DNA from 3 places in the Pseudoalteromonas sp. MIP2626 genome. Region 3 is predicted to be linked to each of the others. Evidence: predicted binding sites of a transcription regulator. Region 3 holds the regulator's gene; each other region holds the start of a gene.
What was found. Region 3 encodes ArgR, which controls arginine synthesis, uptake and breakdown. Its sites were predicted from a motif close to ANTGAATANNTATTCANT; they were not measured.
Positions count from the first base shown of each region.

Region 1: a site for ArgR is predicted at 2,262-2,279, ahead of argC (N-acetyl-gamma-glutamyl-phosphate reductase). Genes of this name have one in related genera too.
Region 2: a site for ArgR is predicted at 1,919-1,936, ahead of HC000_RS08100 (2OG-Fe dioxygenase family protein). Genes of this name have one in related genera too.

Region 1 covers NZ_JAATTW010000020.1:9,461-16,476, reverse strand. The annotation lists gene panP (pyridoxal-dependent aspartate 1-decarboxylase PanP) at 1-988, shown strand, start outside; gene argE (acetylornithine deacetylase) at 1,052-2,206, opposite strand; gene argC (N-acetyl-gamma-glutamyl-phosphate reductase) at 2,431-3,441, shown strand; gene argB (acetylglutamate kinase) at 3,442-4,209, shown strand; gene HC000_RS10090 (ornithine carbamoyltransferase) at 4,217-5,149, shown strand; gene HC000_RS10085 (argininosuccinate synthase) at 5,146-6,348, shown strand; gene argH (argininosuccinate lyase) at 6,398-7,016, shown strand, end outside.
Region 2 covers NZ_JAATTW010000013.1:53,151-60,166, reverse strand. The annotation lists gene HC000_RS08105 (cysteine desulfurase-like protein) at 1-1,216, opposite strand, end outside; gene HC000_RS08100 (2OG-Fe dioxygenase family protein) at 1,226-1,858, opposite strand; gene acnB (bifunctional aconitate hydratase 2/2-methylisocitrate dehydratase) at 2,058-4,655, opposite strand; gene HC000_RS08090 (OmpA family protein) at 4,952-6,016, opposite strand; gene HC000_RS08085 (protein adenylyltransferase SelO family protein) at 6,347-7,016, opposite strand, start outside.
Region 3 covers NZ_JAATTW010000003.1:21,692-28,707, forward strand. The annotation lists gene HC000_RS02905 (Fe(3+) ABC transporter substrate-binding protein) at 175-1,179, shown strand; gene HC000_RS02910 (iron ABC transporter permease) at 1,180-2,811, shown strand; gene HC000_RS02915 (ABC transporter ATP-binding protein) at 2,812-3,861, shown strand; gene HC000_RS02920 (Dyp-type peroxidase) at 3,912-4,811, shown strand; gene argR (transcriptional regulator ArgR) at 4,827-5,294, opposite strand; gene mdh (malate dehydrogenase) at 5,521-6,453, shown strand; gene ispB (octaprenyl diphosphate synthase) at 6,557-7,016, opposite strand, start outside.

The DNA of each region.
Region 1 (7,016 bases), on a different contig from region 3:
CTTAGCTATTTTAATTTCTGAGCGAGGCCATTATTCGTTAGGTAAAGCGGCTGATTTATTAGGAATTGGTCGTGAAAACTTAGTGGGTATTAAAACATGCGAAAACAATAAAGTTGATGTTAATGCCATGCGCGAAAAAGCCTTAGAGCTTGAAGCGCAAGGTATTAAAGTAATGGCCATTATTGGAGTAGCGGGTACCACAGAAACCGGTAATATCGATCCCCTTGAAGCGATGGCAGATTTAGCACAAGACATTAATTGCCACTTTCATGTTGACGCTGCATGGGGCGGGGCAACTTTGTTATCTAATACCCATCGCCATTTACTCAAAGGTGTTGAGCGCGCAGACTCAATTACCATTGATGCACACAAACAAATGTATGTTCCTATGGGAGCTGGGTTGGTGTTGTTTAAAGATCCAACCGCTACCGATGCAATTGAACATCATGCAGAGTATATTTTACGTAAAGGCTCAAAAGATTTAGGTAGCCATACACTTGAGGGAAGTCGCCCGGGTATGGCAATGTTAGTACATGCTTGCTTACGTGTAATTGGCCGTAAAGGCTACGAAATGCTAATCGATCGTAGTATTAAAAAAGCCCATTACTTTGCTAATTTAATTAAAGCAGATGAAGATTTTGAGCTGATCTCAGAGCCAGAGCTGTGCTTATTAACGTATCGTTATGTGCCTAAGCAAATAAAGCAGGCAATTGCAGATGCTGATCCACAAACACGGATTGATATTTTTGCCTCACTTAATCGCTTTACTGCAAGTATGCAAAAACGGCAACGTGAATCAGGGCGATCATTTGTATCACGTACGCGTTTAACGCCTACTCAATACGATAATCAGCCCACCGTGGTATTTAGGGTAGTACTTGCTAACCCACTTACATCAGGCGTTATTTTAAAAGAAATTTTAGCAGAACAAAAAGAGTTGGCTAAAACAGATCCGGTATTTAAAAAGTATTTAAGCAAGTATATGTAATTAAAATATTAGCTTAAATAAAAAAGACGCTATTTAGCGTCTTTTTTATTTTTATAATCGCAATTAAGAAAAGCTAAAACAACTCGCTTTAATTATATTAGTGATAATTTGCTGTGAAGGCTTAATTTTTTCCATTGCTAAAAATTCATCAGGTTGGTGCGCTTGGTTTATAGAGCCGGGGCCCATTACTATGGTTTCACAACCAAGCTGTTGAATAAATGGCGCTTCTGTACAGTAGTTTACTGCCACCGCTTTTTGCCCCGCTATTTTTTCGGCTAGTTTAACCAAAGCGCTATCGGTGCTACCAGTAAATGCAGGAATTGGTTCGTGTAAATCAATTACGCTTACGGCATTAGGGTATTGCTGGTTTATTTCGTGAGTTGTATCAAGTACTAACATTTGCAGTTCTTGTACGCTTAAGCCCGGTAATGGGCGCATATCTATATGCATTTCGCAGCAACCACAAATTCTGTTCGCGTTGTCGCCGCCATGAATATTACCAAAATTTAAGGTTGGATAGGGTATTTCAAAGTGTTCTATTGAATATTTATGCTTTAACTGTTCTTTTAAGATCAGTAGTTTTGTAATCACTTTGTGCATTACTTCGATGGCGTTAACACCACGTTCGGGATCTGAGCTATGGCCTGAGCGTCCGACTACTCTAATTGCGGTACTCATATGCCCTTTATGTGTAAATACTGGAGTCATATCAGTGGGTTCGCCAATTATACAGCGATCCGGTTTTAAATTTGGATGTTTACAAATTTGTTGAGCACCGGCCATTGTTGTTTCTTCATCGGCGGTGGCTAAGATCAAAATGGGCTGAGTTTGCTGCTTTTCATCAAGTTCACTAAGAGCTTGCAGTACAAAAGCAAAAAAGCCTTTCATATCAATACTGCCTAAGCCATATAGTTTATTGTTGTGCTCGGTCAATTTAAATGGATTATGATTCCAGCGGCTATCGTCAAATGGCACTGTATCGGTATGGCCAGCGAGCATTAATCCACCATCGCCTTTACCGCGTTTAGCTAATAAATTATAGCGACCTTTGCCGCCTTCTAATTCGATTATTTCACAGCTAAAGCCTAAGCTTTCACACCATTGTGCCAGTAATTCAATAACATTTTTATTACTCATACACAGGCTATCTTCAATGGCACTAATAGAAGGCGCTGCAATTAATTGTTGGTACATAGAAATAAATGAAGGCAAAGACATAAAAAATCCAAAATAAGTAATCAATTTAATTGCATAACAATATAAAAGTATTTATGATGAATATCAATTCACTTTTTAAGCATAAATATTTTAAAAGTAGCGCCATGAAAATAATACGACGATAATCAACATTCATTAATTAATTAAAGTCTTAATTAGCCCCAGAGCTAGTTTAAGCGAACAACATGGATAAGTAGTAACTAATTTTAAATAACGAGTAAACAATGAGTGTAGTGATTATTGGCGCAAGCGGTTATAGCGGCGCAGAACTAGCAAGTTTAGTTGCTAAGCACCCTAAACTAATTTTAACTGGCTGTTATGTATCGCAAGGTAGCTTAGATAAAAATAAATTGCTGAGTGATTTATACCCCGAACACTTAGGGCTACTCGATCAGCCTTTACTGCCTCTTAGTGAATCTGCTTTTAGCGATATTGAAAACAGCGCCGATTACGTGTGTTTATGTACCGATCATAAAGTAAGCGTAGATTTAGCGCCGCGTTTTTTAGCCATGGGTAAAAAGGTATTTGATTTATCTGGCGGGTATCGCCTTGCGAGCAATGACGACTACGTTACTTATTATGGCTTTGAGCACCAACATCCAGAGTTATTAAATCAAGCTGCTTATGGTTTAGCTGAGTGGAATAGCGATGCTATTGCCGCGGCGCAATTAGTAGCCGTAGCGGGTTGTTATCCTACGGCTGCGCTTAATGCACTTAAGCCTTTGCAGCAGGCCGATTTATTAACTGAGCAAACAATTATAATTAATGCGGTATCGGGTGTAACCGGCGCAGGGCGTAAAGCTAGTATTGGTACCCATTTTTGCGAAGTGTCGCTTGCCCCTTATGGTTTATTTAATCATCGTCATGGCCCTGAAATAGAGCAACACCTTGGTCACAATGTTTTATTTACCCCCCATTTAGGTAATTTCCCGCGTGGTATTTTAGAAACTATTTATGTGCAATTAAAGCCTAATGTCACCATTGAGCAAGTAACACAAGCGTACCAAGTACTTGCCGATGAGCCGTTAATTCGTTTACTGGGCGATAAAATCCCCTCAATTAAAGGCGTAGCTAAACAGCCATATGTAGATATTGGCTGGCAGCAACAAGGCACACAGTTAATTGTTATAGCTGCCATTGATAATTTATTAAAAGGCGCTGCAGGACAAGCTTTGCAGTGTATTAATTTATCAATGGGATTGGCGCATACCACAGGCTTAAAAGGATCGTTTTAAATGAGTAAAAAAACCTGGGTAATTAAACTTGGCGGCGCTGTACTTAATACAGAAAACGCGGCTAAAGCATTATTTTCAGTACTTAATGAGCAGCACAACGCGCAGTTTGTCATTGTGCATGGCGGAGGCGCGCTTGTAGACACTTGGCTTAAAGACGCTGGTTTTGCCAGTGCAAAGCATCAAGGTTTACGTATTAGCCCTAAAGAGCAAATGCCGTACATAGTGGGTGCGCTTGCAGGTTGTGCTAATAAACAATTAATGAGTGCGGCAATTAATGCTGGCCATAAACCAGTTGGTTTAAGTTTGTATGAAGCTGGTGTTACTGCCACGCAAAAACTAAAAGCATTATGTTTAGTGGGTAAATGTACCAGTAACGATGATTCGATTATTAACGATTTACTAAAAATTGGCCGTATGCCAATTGTCAGCTCAATTGGTTTTGACTTGCAAGGGCTTTGGTACAACGTTAATGCTGACGAAGCCGCCGCTGCAATTGCCAACAACTTAAACGCAGAACTAATATTTATGACCGATGTTGAAGCAGTGCTTGATGCAAATAAGCAGCCTTTACATCAACTAGATACAAAACACATTGATACTTTAATAAATGAAGGAGTGATTGTGGGCGGGATGGAGGTCAAAGTTAAGACCAGTCTTCACGCTGCCCAACACTTACGACGCGGTGTGTATATTTCCAGCTGGCAAAAGCCAGAAAACTTAACAGCTTTGCTGCAAGGCAAGCATGTCGGAACTAAAATTACACCATAGGTTTATTATGTTTGAGAATTTTTTAACGGGTTTAGAATTAGACCAACAAGGCGCACTTAACTTATTAAAGCTAGCGCAAGATATTAAAGCAAACCCTAAAAAATACAGCCAAGTATTGGCTGGTAAGTCAGTGGTTACTTTATTTGAAAAACAAAGCTTACGTACACGTTTATCGTTTGATATTGGTATAAATCGCTTAGGCGGCCATGCTGTGTATTTAGATCAACAAAATGGCGCGATGGGTGCACGTGAGTCAGTAAAAGATTTTGCTCTTAATATTTCTACCTGGGCAGATGGTATTGTAGCGCGCGTAAATCAGCACAGTACATTAACCACATTAGCGCAGTATTCATCGGTGCCAGTAGTTAATAGCTTGTGTGATTTATATCATCCTTGCCAAGCACTTGCTGATTTTTTAACACTACAAGAAGTGCATGGCGATGTGAGTCAATTAAAGTTAGCTTATTTAGGTGAGGGCAACAACGTAACGCATTCATTAATGTTGCTTGCTGCAACATTAGGTACAGACTTTGTTGCCGTTACGCCTAAAGGATGTTCTCCAGATTCACAAATTCTGAAAAAAGCGGAACAAATAGCAGCAATGAATGGTGCATCAGTAATGGTGAGCGACAGAGTAGAAGCTGCTGTTGGTGCAAACGCAGTATACGCCGACACTTGGGTATCAATGGGCGACACCACACCACTTGAGTTAGTAAAAGAAAAATACATGCCTTATCAATTAAATAAAGCATTATTAGAGCAAACCGGTGCAACAACAGTGTTACATTGCCAACCGGCACACCGTGAGTTCGAAATTACCTCTGAGGTAATGGACGGTCCAGCGTCAAAAATTATACAACAAGCCGAGAATCGTATGCATGCGCAAAACGCTCTGCTAGTTACATTATTAAATCCAAATTTTGTTAAGGAACACCTATGAGTTCATTTAAAAAAGTCGTTTTAGCCTATTCAGGTGGACTTGATACGTCGGCCATTGTGCCATGGTTAAAAGAGAATTACGGCTGTGAAGTTATTGCCTTTGTGGCCGATGTTGGCCAAGGTGCAGAGGAACTTGAAGGCGTAGAAGCTAAAGCTATCGCATCGGGTGCTTCTGAGTGTTATGTAGTTGACTTAAAAGACGAAATGGTAAGTGATTACATTTACCCTACGCTTAAAACAGGCTCAATTTACGAAGGTACTTATTTATTAGGTACGTCTATGGCGCGCCCAATTATTGCTAAAGCACAGGTAGAAATTGCGCGAAAAGTGGGTGCAGATGCACTTTCTCATGGTTGTACAGGTAAAGGTAACGACCAAGTACGTTTTGAATCGTGTTTTGCAGCGCTTGCGCCTGATTTACAAGTAATTGCGCCATGGCGTGAATGGGGTTTATCAAGCCGTGAGTCATTACTAGATTACTTAGCTGAGCGCGATATTCCATGCTCGGCATCGGCTACAAAAATTTATAGCCGTGATGCAAACGCATGGCATATTTCGCACGAAGGCGGCGAACTTGAAGATCCATGGTGCCAACCAAGTGAAAAAGTGTGGACCTGGACAAACTCTCCAGAGCAAGCGCCAGATAAAGCTGAACTAGTAACACTAAATGTAGTTGAAGGTGAAGTTGTTGCAGTAAATGGTGAGCAGCTTAAACCTTATGATTGTTTAGTTAAATTAAACGATATTGCATCGCCTCATGGTGTTGGTCGTGTTGATATTGTAGAAAACCGATTAGTGGGTATGAAATCGCGCGGTTGTTACGAAACCCCAGGTGGCACCGTAATGATGGCGGCACTGCAAGCCATTGACGAACTGGTGCTTGATAAAGCAAGCCGTAAGTGGAAAGAAGTACTAGGCGGCGAATTTGCACATTTAGTGTATGACGGTCGTTGGTTTACACCACTTAAAGACTCTATTTTAGCTGGTGCTGAAGCACTTTCTAAAGATGCAACAGGTGAAGTTGTGCTTAAGCTATATAAAGGCCAAGTTACAGCAGTGCAAAAGCAGTCGCCACACAGTTTATACAGCGAAGCGTTTGCTACCTTTGGTGAAGATGATGTGTACGACCAATCACACGCAGAGGGCTTTATTCGTTTATTCTCGCTTTCAAGCAGAATAAAAGCATTAGCTAAAAAGTAATTTTTACGCCCCTTGTTAAAAGGGGCAATATCGGGTTTGGAGAGATTTCATGGCATTATGGGGCGGGCGTTTTTCTACGGGTCCAGACGAGGCGTTTAAGCAATTTAACGACTCTCTTCCTTTCGATTATCAATTAGCAGAGCAAGATATAATAGGCTCTGTTGCATGGGCTGGTGCACTTGAGCAAGTTAATGTGTTATCAAGTGACGAGCACCAAGAGTTAGTTGCAGCATTGTACCAATTGCTTGAAGAAGTAAAAGCAGATCCACAAGCGGTAGCAACTTCAGGCGCAGAAGATATTCATTCTCATGTTGAAGCTGCGTTAATCGAAAAAGTAGGTGATTTAGCTAAAAAATTACATACAGGGCGCAGCCGTAATGACCAAGTAGCCACCGATTTTAGATTGTGGTGTCGCGACACTGCTGATCATATTTTAAAAGCCATTGCCCAGTTAAAGGGTGAGTTTGTTGCATTAGCAGAGCGTGAGCTTGGGACTATTTTACCAGGTTATACGCATTTACAACGTGCACAACCGGTATTGTTTAGTCACTGGTGTATGGCTTACGTAGAAATGCTAGAGCGTGATGAAAGCCGCCTGCAAGATGCTAAAGCGCGGATGAACTTTTGCCCACTGGGCAGTGGCGCATTAGCGGGTACGGCTTATCCAA
Region 2 (7,016 bases), on a different contig from region 3:
ACAGATTAAATAACTGATCAAGCTCTGCGGTGGTGTTGTAGTGCATGCAACCAATGCGCACTACGCCACCTTTATCAAGTACGCCTAATTGCTCACACAAACCTTGCGCGTAAAAGTTGCCGTCCCATACACAAATATGTTGCTTACCTAAACATTCAGATACAGCGCGCGGCTCTAAACCTTCAAAAGTTAACGCAAAAGTAGGCGTACGCTCATTTAAACGATCTAAGTCATCTATACCAAACAATTTAATACGCGGGTAATTAACTAAGCGCGTTAAAAAGTACTCACTCAGCGCCATTTCGTGTTGCTTGGTTTTGGCAAAAGCCGCAGCTAATTTATCACGGCGCGAATGACTATCATCAAGCTCACTAATATCAGCAATGTAGTCAACCGCAGCAATTAGACCTGCAAGTGCTTCAAAGCTTTGCGTACCGGTTTCCCAGCGCCCAGGAATAACGTCCTTGGCAGGCTCAACTTTATAAGGCGTAAATCCTTCAAGGTGCTCTTTTTTGCCATAAACCATACCTAAATGCGGGCCAAAAAACTTGTACGCAGAGCAGGCTAAAAAGTCGCAATCAAGCGCTTGTACATCTACAAGTTCGTGCGGTGCATAATGTACGGCATCAACATAAACAAGTGCGCCTACGTTGTGGGCAAGCTCTACAATACGTTTAATATTGTTAATTGAACCTGTGGTATTTGAAGCATAAGTTACCGCTACCAGCTTAGTATTACTGTTTAGTAAACTCTCGAACTGCGCCATATTGAGTGTGCAGTCGGTTTCGTTAATAAGCGCAGTATTAACTTTAACACCTTTATCTTCTGCGGCTTGCTGCCACGACGAAACGTTAGAAAAGTGATCCGCGTTAGTGACAATTATTTCATCACCCGTTTGCCAGTCGCGTGAAATTGCGCGGCTAAAGCTAAACGTTAAGCTGGTCATATTCGGACCAAATACAATTTGTTGTGAGCTGGGCGCATTGAGTAAATCGGCAGCAGCTTGGCGAGCATTTGCCATTAGCTCAACGGTTTTATCGCTTGAGAAAAATGCTCCACCTAAATTTGAGTTGTAATAACCCAAATAAGCAGTCATAGCGTTAAGTACCGATTGCGGTACTTGCGAGCCACCGGGGCCGTCTAAAAACACGGGAGATTTACCATTAACGCTTTGCATTAATGCCGGAAATTGCTCACGTAATTGCGTTATATTCATGCTCATTCCTTAAGAGGTTAATACAAAGCAATCCAGGTAACCTGGCTTACTGGCATCAAGTTTATTCATTGGAGTAGCGTTATGCCACACTTGACGGTCGTTAATTACTGCAAACATACCGTCTTTTATAGCCATTTTAAAACAGGGATCGGCTTGCTTGTTTTCGTATACAAGCAATTCACCGCCCTCTAAGTTTTCATGCGATACTCCACATACACACACATGATCAAAACCATCTTGGTGCACGCCTTCTGGCGCTGCAGGCGTATCACTATCAATGGCTAACATACGAAATTGGTGAATTTCGATATCACGTTCTTCATCAATCCCGGTAATTTGACGAAACTCATTCACAATACTTTTCATGCCCGCTGACTCAAGTAGGCTTTGCTCTAAATTTTCGTAACTACGCTCAACATTACCCTGAAAGGTATTAATTGCATCATCTTGTACAAATGCTTTTGTTGCTTGTAGCTTTAGCTCACCATTTTGTAGTTTAACTACAGAGTAACGGCGTTTACGAAAGGCACCATCTGCATAAGGATTAGTCGGCAGGTTATCAAAAGAAGGCTTAACCAAATCAATATTTGTTTGGTTAATAAAACGCAGCTGCAGTAAATTCTGGGGGTTTAAAGCGGTCATAAAAATCCTGCTATAGTAATTATAATATTGCAGGGATTTTAATGCATGCAAAGAGGATTTATTGCTTTATTATTTAACTTCAAAACAATTAACCACCAAAATTAATACAATAAATGCAAAAAAACAACATTAACTATCTAAAATTTATTTTTGCCAATAAAAAACCCGCAAAAGCGGGTTTTTAAATAAGCTGTAAAAATTAGACTGCTTGTTGAATGATCACGTTGTCTGCTTTTTTAGTGTAAGCAGGCATGCGATGGAAGTTCAAGTAGCGATATGTATCTGACGCTGTTGCATTGATCTTCGCTGCATATTCTTGATACTCAGCAGCAGTTGGCAATCGACCGATAATTGCCGCAACTGCAGCAAGTTCAGATGATGCTAAAAATACATTTGCACCATTACCTAAACGGTTAGGGAAGTTACGTGTAGAGGTAGACACTACCGTTGCTTTATCAGCAACACGTGCTTGGTTACCCATACATAATGAACAACCTGGAGTTTCTATACGTGCGCCAACACGACCAAAGATGCCATAGTAGCCTTCTTCAATTAGTTGGTCTTTGTCCATCTTAGTAGGTGGAGCAACCCAAAGCTGAGTAGGTAGTTGACCTTTAAAGCCATCTAGTAACTTACCAGCCGCGCGGAAGTGACCAATGTTAGTCATACAAGAACCGATGAATACTTCATCAATTTTCTCGCCAGCAACATCAGAAAGTAAACGCGCGTCATCTGGATCATTTGGAGCACAAAGAACTGGCTCTTTAATCTCAGCTAAGTCGATTTCAACTACGTGAGCGTATTCAGCATCTTTATCTGCTTCCATAAGCTCAGGATTAGCTAACCAGTCTTGCATTGCATTAATACGACGTTCAATTGTACGTACATCGCCATAACCTTCAGAGATCATCCACTTAAGCATAACAATGTTTGATTCTAGGTATTCAGAAATAGACTCTTTTGAAAGCTTAACCGTACAACCTGCAGCTGAACGCTCAGCAGATGCATCTGATAATTCAAACGCTTGCTCAACAGTTAGGTGCTCAACGCCTTCAATTTCTAGTACGCGACCAGAGAACTCGTTGATTTTACCTTTTTTCTCAACTGTTAATAAGCCTTGCTTGATACCGTAGTAAGGGATTGCATGTACAAGGTCACGTAATGTGATACCTGGTTGCATTTCGCCTTTAAAACGAACCAAAATTGACTCAGGCATATCAAGAGGCATAACACCTGTTGCTGCTGCGAATGCTACTGCACCCGAACCAGCTGGGAATGAAATACCTAATGGGAAACGTGTATGCGAATCACCACCAGTACCTACGGTATCTGGTAATAACATACGGTTTAACCATGAGTGAATAATACCGTCACCTGGGCGAAGTGAAACGCCGCCACGGTTCATGATGAAATCAGGAAGCGTGTGATGCGTGTTTACATCAATAGGTTTTGGGTATGCCGATGTATGACAGAAAGACTGCATTGTTAAGTCTGCAGAGAAACCTAAACAAGCTAAATCTTTAAGTTCATCACGTGTCATAGGACCTGTTGTATCTTGCGAGCCAACAGTTGTCATTTTAGGCTCACAGTATTGACCTGGGCGAATACCTGCAACGTTACATGCTTTACCAACCATTTTTTGCGCTAGTGTAAAGCCTTTATCTGATACTTCAGTTGCTGTTGGTACTTTAAATATATCAGTAGCACCTAAACCAAGTGATGTACGTGCTTTGTCTGTTAAACCACGACCAATGATTAGTGGAATACGACCACCAGCACGAACTTCATCTAAAATCACTTCAGATTTAAGTTCAAACTTAGAGATTACTTTATCTGTACCATGCTGCTTAACAACACCTTCGTATGGGTAGATGTCAATTTGCTCGCCCATGTTAAGTTCATCAACATTTAGCTCAATTGGTAAAGCGCCAGAATCTTCCATAGTGTTAAAGAAGATTGGTGCAATTTTATTACCTAGACATACACCGCCAACACGCTTATTTGGTACAAACGGGATATCATCGCCCATAAACCAAAGCACTGAGTTAGTTGCAGATTTACGTGAAGAACCCGTACCAACAACATCACCAACGTAAGCTAGTGGTAAGCCTTTAGTTTTTAATTCTTCTAGTTGGGTGATTGGGCCTACTTCGCCTGGTTTGTCAGGAGTGATACCGTCACGTTCAATTTTTAGCATAGCTAAAGCATGTAGTGGAATATCTGGACGAGACCATGCATCTGGTGCAGGTGACAAGTCATCCGTATTTGTTTCGCCTGTTACTTTAAATACAGTAACTGAGATCTTTTCAGCAACAGCTGGTTTATTAGTAAACCATTCTGCATTTGCCCAAGACTCAATAATTTGCTTAGCGAATGTGTTACCCGCTTTTGCTTTTTCTTCTACATCGTAAAATGCATCAAACATTAATAATGTGTTTGAAAGGCCTTTTACTACGATAGGTGCAAGTGTGTCGTCATCAAGTAGGTCTATCATAGGTGCGATATTGTAACCGCCTAGCATAGTTCCTAATAATTCTGCCGCTTTTTCTTTAGAAAGTAGTGGAGAATTAGTTTCACCTTTAGCAACTGCCGCTAAAAACCCTGCTTTGATATAAGCTGCATCATCAACACCTGCCGGTACACGATTAGCAAATAAGTCGAGAATAAATTCTTCTTCACCAGCCGGTGGAGTTTTGATTAATTCAATAAGATCAGCCGTTTGCTGAGCATCTAATGGCGCTGGTACGATACCTAACGCGGCACGTTCTTCTACGTGTTTACGATATTCTTGTAGCACAATATTGCCCTCTTGGTGACGTGAAAGTATTCGGTAGCGCTTCATAAGCGCAATGTTACCCAATACTTATAGTATTCTAACGCTTAATTATAAAGCTTTTATAGGTAGATGAAAATCTATCCAGTTCAGCAACTGATTATACCGACTATAAGTATTATGAATAGTAGATAAAGTAAAATCAATTTCCATGAATGTTTATTAAGTAAGAATCATTAGTATTTATTTTTAATTTGGGTTTTTAGTAGACAAAAAAAAACCCAGCATAAAGCTGGGTTTTTGTAATTCAATCGATTTTATTAACGTAAAACTTTAACGTTTTTAATCGTTTTGATATGCGCTTCTACACGACGGTTTTCTTCGTGTGCTGCTTTAGTGTTCGCTTCATTTTTAAGACGCTCTTCACCTAGACCAACTGTAGTAATACGGTCTTCTGCTACGCCATCAGCTACTAATTTTTTAGCTACTGCGTCAGCACGTTTTTTAGATAACCACTTGTTGTAAGATGCTTTACCTACAGAAGAAGTATGACCTTCTAAAAGAACAGTTGTATCTGGGTACTCTTTTAAGAACTCAGCTACTTTATCGATATCGTTTAAGTACTGTGTAGATACTGCAGAGGTATTATTAGGGAAAGTCACTAATAAGCTTACAGTTACTTCTTTATCTTCGTATAAAGTACAACCTGTGCCATCAACTGCATCTGTCATTGGTGTGTTAGGACACTGATCATCTGCATCTGGAATGTTATCGTTGTCGCTATCTACTGGTGCAACTTCAACAATTACTGGCTCTGGAGCTGGTTGAACTGGCTCTTCTGCTACTGAACTTTGACCAAATAAGTAGTTAATACCTAGTTTAGCGTTCACATCGGTATAACCACGGTCAAGACCTTGATAAACAGATGTTTCTGCGTTAACAAATAAGCCGTCTGTAATGAAGTGCTGGTAACCAACACCTGCGTTTAAGAAAGTATTATCTGTTGCTACTTTTACTTCTTTAATACCAAATAAACCATAGAAAGGACCGCCACCAAAGTGGTAAAGTGCATCAACACCAAAACGCTCGCCGTCTACGTCGTTACGATTACCATTAGGAATCGGATTTTTAAGAAATGCATTAAAGTCCATATCTGCATACTCAAGACGTGCACTCCAGTAATCACTGAAACGGTAACCAACTTCAGCACCCCAACTTGCAGATTCATTAACTTCCAAGTTTTGGTACATGTTCAAGTTTTTCCAAGATGCATCGTAATAGTCACCGAACACACCAATGTAAAAACCTTCAGTTTTTTCTGCTGCAAATGCTGATGCGCTAGTTGCAGCTAACGCGATTGCGATTGTAAGTGATTTTAATTTCATTGTTTTCTTCCCATTTTAACAATTAAAAAATATAGCTAATTCGTTCTAGCTCAACCAGTTTTATTAATATTACCTGATCCTTTATTAATCAATACTTAACAAAAGATAAATTAATTCGTTTCAACACTCTATATACAAGTATCAGTAAGTTTAGGACATATTAATTACTTTACCCAACCCCTAGATAATAAATACTATCGCTGGTATCTAAATTTATTAAATAACCATACCGACTTCACTAGCTGAGTTTATATTTCTCTCAATAATAAATCATCACTGCAGCCGCTAAATGAGCTTTTATGATCAGCAACTTAAATTTCAATCTAATAATTAAGTACCACAAAAAGTATAATACTCTTTATCACTGCTAGGTGCATCCTGAAATTTTGCCAATTTGTCAGTATTTTCATAAGGTGTGTGCATAACCTGCATAAACTCATGCAGTAATTCACTTGAGCCAGTCTTATTATACTCACTAAGTATTTTTTCGATCACATGGTTACGAGGAATAACTCGCGGATTAGCTGCGCGCATTACGGTATAGCTGCGATCATCGGTACGTTTTTGCCACTTACCGGCCCACTGAACTAATACCACTGGTATGCTCACTCCACCTGTTAAAGACTCGGTTAGTGCATCAAACGTGTTGGTATAGTCGAGTTGGTGCTCTTTTAATAACTGTAATAGCTCTGCAATTAACTCTTTATCTTCTGTATCTGTGCCAGCTAAGCCCAGTTTTTTTGCCCACATTGCACTAAATTCAACATTAAATTGCTCAGCAAAACCATCTATTATTGGGGTCATTAACGCCACAGCTTGTTCGTCGTCATCATTTACAAGCGGTATTAAACTCTCAGCTAAGCGGGCGCAGTTCCAGTTAGCAATATTAGGTTGATTACCAAATGCATAACGCCCTTGCTTATCAATAGAGCTAAACACGGTATCAAAATCGAAGCTGTTCATCATGGCACATGGGCCATAGTCGATAGTTTCGCCGCTA
Region 3 (7,016 bases):
GTTTGTTATGGTTTTTCATGTTGTGTTTTCATCATTGGCTGTCACGTTTGTAGGATATGTCTTACGTTGGTTTTCTATTTTAGCGATTTTAACAGGATCAGATTATATAAAGTGTGCACTTTTGGGTAAGGCACGGTAGAATTATTGATAATAGTTATTATTCAGGTGGGAAATATGAAAAAAGTATTCGCAATTGTAGTTGGTTTGGCTGTGTCGGCACCCGTTTTTGCAACTGAGTCCGTTAATATTTATTCTTTTCGACAGCCTTTTTTAATAAAACCAATTTTAGATGACTTTACCAAACAAACTGGTATTAAAACAAATGTAGTGTTTGCTAATAAAGGCTTAATAGAGCGCGTTAAGCGCGAAGGTAAACACAGCAAAGCCGATTTAGTATTAACGTCTAATTTTAGCGCCTTAATCCAACTTGAAGATTTAGATTTAACGCAAACTATTAGTAGCGAAGCAATTAATAACAATGTGCCTGCGGCATTTCGTGATGGCGACGGCCAGTGGGTGGCACTTACTAAGCGAGTACGTAATGTTTATTCGTCAAAAGAGCGTGTGGGCGCGCTACCTGAACTGACTTATGAAGATTTGGCCGATCCAAAATATAAAGGGCAAATATGTACTCGCTCTGGTAAACATCCGTATAATTTGGGTTTAGTTGCATCAATGATTGCACACCATGGTGAAGCAGATACCAAAGTATGGCTTGAGGGAGTTAAAGCAAATTTAGCGCGTAAACCACAAGGTAACGATAGAGCGCAAGTAAAAGCAGTGAAAGAAGGTTTGTGCGATCTTGCATTTGGCAATAGTTACTATTTAGGTAAAATGCTGCAAGATGAAACCCAAAAAGAATGGGCACAAGCGGTAAATATTAACTTTCCGAACCAAATCAATCGCGGCTCGCATATAAATGTGTCGGGTGCAGTTATTACAAAATACGCTAAAAACCCTGAAAATGCCTTGAAACTCCTAGAGTATATGACCGACAATAAAGCGCAAAACATGTACGCTTCAATTAATATGGAATATCCGGTTAAGCCAGGCGTAGAATTATCAAGTTTAGTTGCATCTTGGGGAAGCTTTAAAGAAGATAGCTTACCACTTGATGAAATTAGTAAATATCGTCCGTTAGCGTTAAGGCTAATTGATGAGGTGAAATTCGATCTGTAAATGACTTATAAATTTCAGCTGTCTAAATGGCAGCTTTTTGCATGGTCGACAGGATTATTACTGTCGACCCCATTGTTTTTTCTGCTATTTGAATCTCTACAAGGTAACTCAGAGGTGTTTTCGCATCTTTGGGATACAGTGCTGTGGGATTACATTTCTAATACCGTATTACTTATTTTAGGTGTGTGTGTACTAAGCTGTGCTATTGCCTTACCACTTGGCTGGCTAACCGCTTATTGCCAGTTCCCGGGTAAAAAACAGTTTGAATGGGCGTTAATGCTGCCACTGGCTATGCCTACCTATATTATTGCCTATGTTTATACCGACTTGCTTGATTACGCAGGCCCAGTACAAAATACTCTCAGAGACTGGTTTGGGTGGCAATCGCCGGATGATTACTGGTTTTTTGATATACGCACTTTGCCCGGCGCTATTGTAATGCTTGCACTGGTGCTTTATCCCTATTTATATTTAATTTTTAAAACAGCCTTGCGTGAGCAGTCTTTTAAGTTAGTACAGGCTAGCCAGTTAATGGGGCTGTCGTCGTGGCAGAGCTTTTTTAGGGTGAGCTTAGTGTTATCGCGCGGCGCAATTGTAGCTGCGCTAGCGCTAATTAGTATGGAAACCATGGCTGACTTTGCCACAGTAAGCTACTTTGCTGTAAGCACCTTAACCACTGCCGTATACGATACTTGGTTTGGTTATTACTCGTTAACCGCTGCAGCTAAAATATCGGGCGTGATGTTATTACTATTGTTTTTAGCCTTAATGGCGGAGCGCTTTAGTCGCCGTAATCAAGCGGTGTTTGAGCGTCAGTCGGGTATAAATAGTGAAGCGCTTTATATATTAAAAGGCAAGTCGGCTTGGCTGGCAACGCTATTTTGCAGTGTGATTTTAATTGTTGCCTTTGTTATACCTATCGCTGTGTTAATAAAGTACGCCATTGTTTATTTTGATCAAGCATGGAGTAGTGAGTTTTTTAGCTATGCGTGGCAAAGTTTAAAGGTAGCTATAGTAGTAAGCGTAGTAACGCTGTTACTTAGTGTATTAGTGGTGTTTTATCAACGTATAGCCAAGCAAAATTATCCACTTATTCCGGGGCGATTAGCTAGCACCGGCTACGCTTTACCAGGAACAGTACTGGCTATTGCGGTGCTATTACCGCTTACGCTGTTAGAAAATACGGTAAACCGTGTGCTTGAGCCATACGACTTAAATATAGGCTTGTTACTCACTGGCAGTGTATTTACCATTATTTTTGCTTATGTAGTGCGTTTTTACGCAGTAGCACATGGCGCGATTGAGTCGAGCTTTTTACGCATTAGCCCCTCTCTCGACATGGCTAGCCAATCTATGGGCAAAAGCCAAGGCCATACGTTACGTTTGGTGCATTTACCCCTACTTAGACGCGGGTTGCTTACTGCGGCTTTGCTGGTGTTTATTGAATGCATGAAAGAGCTACCTACGGCTTTGTTACTTAGGCCGTTTAATTTTGAAAGCTTAGCTACGCATGTGTTTCAGTATGTGAGTGATGAGCAATTAGAGCTGGCTTCTATATCGGCATTATTTATTGTGCTGGTTGGATTTATCCCTCTGTATTTTATTAACCGTTCTATGGAGCAACGTAGTTAAATGAGTAGTTTGATTTTACAAGGCGTGAGCTATCAATATAATGGTACTAAGGTTATTCACGAGCTAAATTTAACCATAGGTAAAAACGAAATAGTGTGTTTGTTAGGTGCCAGTGGTTGTGGTAAAACCACCACCTTAAAAGCAATTGCAGGGCTAATAGAAACGCAACAAGGAAGCGTGTTTATCGATGGTAAGCTGGTGAGTAACGCCAATACATTTATCTCGCCAGAGCATCGTAATATTGGCATGATGTTTCAAGATTATGCGTTATTCCCGCATTTAACCGTGGCACATAATATTGCTTTTGGCTTAAGTAAAATGAGTAAAGAGCAAAAGCAACAGCGCGTTGATGAAATGCTTAAGCTGGTGCATTTAGTTGGCTGCGCCGACAGGTATCCGCATCAGTTATCGGGTGGGCAACAACAGCGCGTGGCGATTGCGCGTGCACTTGCTTACAAACCAAGTTTACTATTACTTGATGAGCCGTTTTCGAATATAGACACTCAAGTACGCTTTGAATTAATTGCCGATATTCGCCGCATAATTAAAACTCAACAAGTGTCGGCAGTATTTGTTACCCACTCAAAGGAAGAGGCTTTTGCATTTGCAGACACGCTGGCTATTATGCACCAGGGTAAAATAGCTCAACAGGGCACCCCAGAACAGCTTTTTGCTAAACCAAGCTCAAAGGAGGTTGCAGAGTTTCTGGGTCAGGGCATATACTTAAGCGCAGAAGTGTTAACAGCAACTGAATATAAAACCGCTTTTGGCCTAGTTGAGTCGGTTATTGCGCACCAGCATCAGGCTAATATAGGAAAAATATATGTGCGTCCTCATCAAATAGAGCTAATGAGCGACAATAAAAAAGATAGCCATAGTGAACGCGCCACCATATTAAGCAGTCGTTTTATTGGTTCGGCTTATGTTTACACTGTAGTTATTGCACAACAAGAAATAGAAGTTGCAGCGCAATATGGCCAGTCATTTGTTCAAAATGAGCAGGTTATAATAAAAATAAAACCCCACACGGTGAATTTTTTCGAATCATAAATTAATTTGTTATTCGCTGTGTTTATCTATTTATAAGCTAAGGAATAACAATGGCACAAGCGCAATCAGGGATTTGTGCTGAAGCAAACTTACACGGTTTGCATTTATTTTTTAATGTGTTTGATGGCCAAGATGAGTCATTACGTACAAAGCTCAAGCAAGTAAGCGCTATTGAGGAAGAGTTTAGCGATCAGTTTTCTGAATCTATGCTTTCTTGTATGGTGGCTATTGGTGCACAGTATTGGCCGCATATTTTGCCAGAGTATATCCCCAGTGAACTACAAAGCTTTCCTAATATAAATCATAATGAACACGCAATGAGCGTGCAGCCGTGTGATTTGTTTGTGCAAATACGTTCAGACCGCGAAGACGTCAATCATTTATTTGCACTGCAAATTTTAAAGTTATTTGCACCAGACGTAGAGCTGGTGGAACAAATTCGTAATTTTAGATTTTTAGATGGTCGCGATTTCAATGGTTTTATTTATGGTGGCAAAATGCCGCATGGCCGACAAAAGCGGGCAACGGCGTTAATAAATAAACCAGGTAGCTTTGAGGATCAAGGCAGTTATATTCATGTGCAACGTTATAAGCACGATCTAAGCGTATGGCAGCATCTATCGCTAGATGAGCAAGAGCAAATAATAGGCCGCACTCGCTTAGACAACACTCTTATAGCCCCAGCGCTTGAAACCAGCCATGCACAACGCAGTGAATTAAAAGATGAGCAAGGCCAGCCAATATTACTTAATCAAGGCATGCCTTATGGCGATGTTTACGAGCAAGGAATGCTGTCAATTACTTGCTCGGCCAGTGGAACCGCATTTGAACAGGTATTAAAAAGTCGTTTAGGTGAGGGGGAGTGCTATGATCATTGGCTTGATTTTACTCAAGCCGATATGGGGTCTGCGTTTTTTGCACCGTCAGTTGGGTTTTTAAAACAGTTATAACGCATGTTTTAAATACTAAACCGTATCAAATAAAATACGTACCCGCTCTAGGGTTAAGTCTATTTCAGATATTTTAGCTGGGGCAATAAAAATAGTGTCGTCGCCAGCTATAGTACCTAACACGCCATCGGCTTTACCTAATGAGTCAAGTAAACGCGCAATAAGCTGAGCCGCGCCTGGACTGGTACGGATAATAATCATCATTTCGTTATGCATTATATCAATAACAAGCTGGCGCAGCGGGCTTTTTGCTGTGGGTACGCCCATTTCTGCTGGCAAGCAATACACCATTTCTTGTTTGGCATTGCGCGTTCGTACCGCGCCAAACTTACTAAGCATGCGCGACACTTTACTTTGGCTTATATTGTCAAAACCTTGCTCTTTTAACGAATCTACTATATCGCCTTGAGAACCAAAGTTTTCTTCTTTTAAAAGCGCTTTAAATGCTTTTACTAACGCTTCCTGTTTGTCTTGTGGTTGCATAGTTTTTATTTGCTTTTTATTATCCATGCCGCAAATTCTACACAAAAACGAATAATTATGCAGCAGTTGTTTATTTAACTTGCCAGTTTACTGTATTCAGGCCAAATGTTTTTACAACTATGGTCTAAAATATTACGAAAATAGGCAGGATAAATTTGTTTTTAGTCGCTAATTTCTTTATCTTAGAGCCATAAATATTTCCTACCTCAAATCACGGAGAATTCCAATGAAAGTTGCTGTATTAGGTGCTGCAGGCGGTATCGGTCAAGCGTTGTCTTTATTATTAAAAACAGGCTTACCAGCTGGTTCTGAATTATCACTATATGATGTTGCACCAGTAGTTCCAGGTGTTGCGGTTGATCTATCTCATATCCCTACAGCGGTTAAAGTAGCTGGCTTTGGCGCTGATGCGTTAAATGAAGCGCTTAAAGATGCTGATATCGTACTTATTCCTGCTGGCATGCCACGTAAGCCAGGTATGGATCGTGCAGATTTATTTAATGTAAATGCTGGCATCATCAAAACGTTAGCAGAAGGCATAGTTGCAAGTTGTCCTAAAGCGTTAGTAGGTATTATTACTAACCCAGTAAACGGCACTGTACCAATTGTTGCTGAAGTATTTAAAAAAGCTGGTACTTACGACGCTAAACGCGTATTCGGTATTACTACGCTTGACGTTATTCGTTCAGAAGCATTTGTTGCTGAACTTAAAGGCGTAGACGTAGCAACTGTTAAAGTTCCTGTAATCGGTGGCCACTCAGGTACTACTATTTTACCTCTACTTTCTCAAGTTGAAGGCGTGAGCTTTACAGATGAAGAAGTTGCAGCACTTACTCCACGTATCCAAAATGCGGGTACTGAAGTTGTAAATGCTAAAGCGGGTGGCGGTTCAGCTACTTTATCAATGGGTGCAGCAGCAGCTCGTTTTTGTATGTCTTTAGTTAAAGGCCTACAAGGTGAAGACGTTGTAGATTACGCGTACGTTGCTGTTGAAAATGGCGATGCGGAGTACTTTGCACACCCAGTACGTTTAGGTAAAAACGGCGTAGAAGAAATTCTTTCTTACGGCGAACTAAGCGCATTTGAAACAAAAGCAAAAAATGACATGCTTGAAACACTGAAAAAAGACATCAAAGAAGGTGTTGATTTCATGGCGTAATAGCCAAAATCAAGTGACAAAAAAGCCTGCGTTTGCAGGCTTTTTTATTGCTCGGAATTTAGCTAACCTGCACCCAGGTTAGCTACACATAAAGGCAGTAAAGTTAGTGATCGCGATCAACTGCAATACGGGCAAGGCTCACAAGTGCTTGTTTATATTCAGACTCAGCTAAAAAGTCTAAGCAAGCAATGGCTTTGTCGGCTTCAAGTTCGGCCTTTTGCATCGTAAATTCAAGCGCATTGGTTTGTTTAAGTGCCGCTAAAATTTCTTCAAGATGATCCATGCCATTACTGTGCTCTATAGCGTCACGGATCAGCTGTGTTTGCTGCTCATTACCATGTTGCATTGCATAAATAAGCGGCAGAGTTGGTTTCCCTTCGGCTAAATCATCACCAATATTTTTACCTAATTGATCTGCATCTGCGTTGTAATCAAGTACGTCATCAACGAGCTGAAACGCAGTACCTAAATGCATGCCGTATAGGTTAAGCGCATCAAGCGTAGCTTGGTTTTGCTCAGTAATAATGGCCGCAAGGCCTGTCGCGGCTTCAAATAGCTTAGCG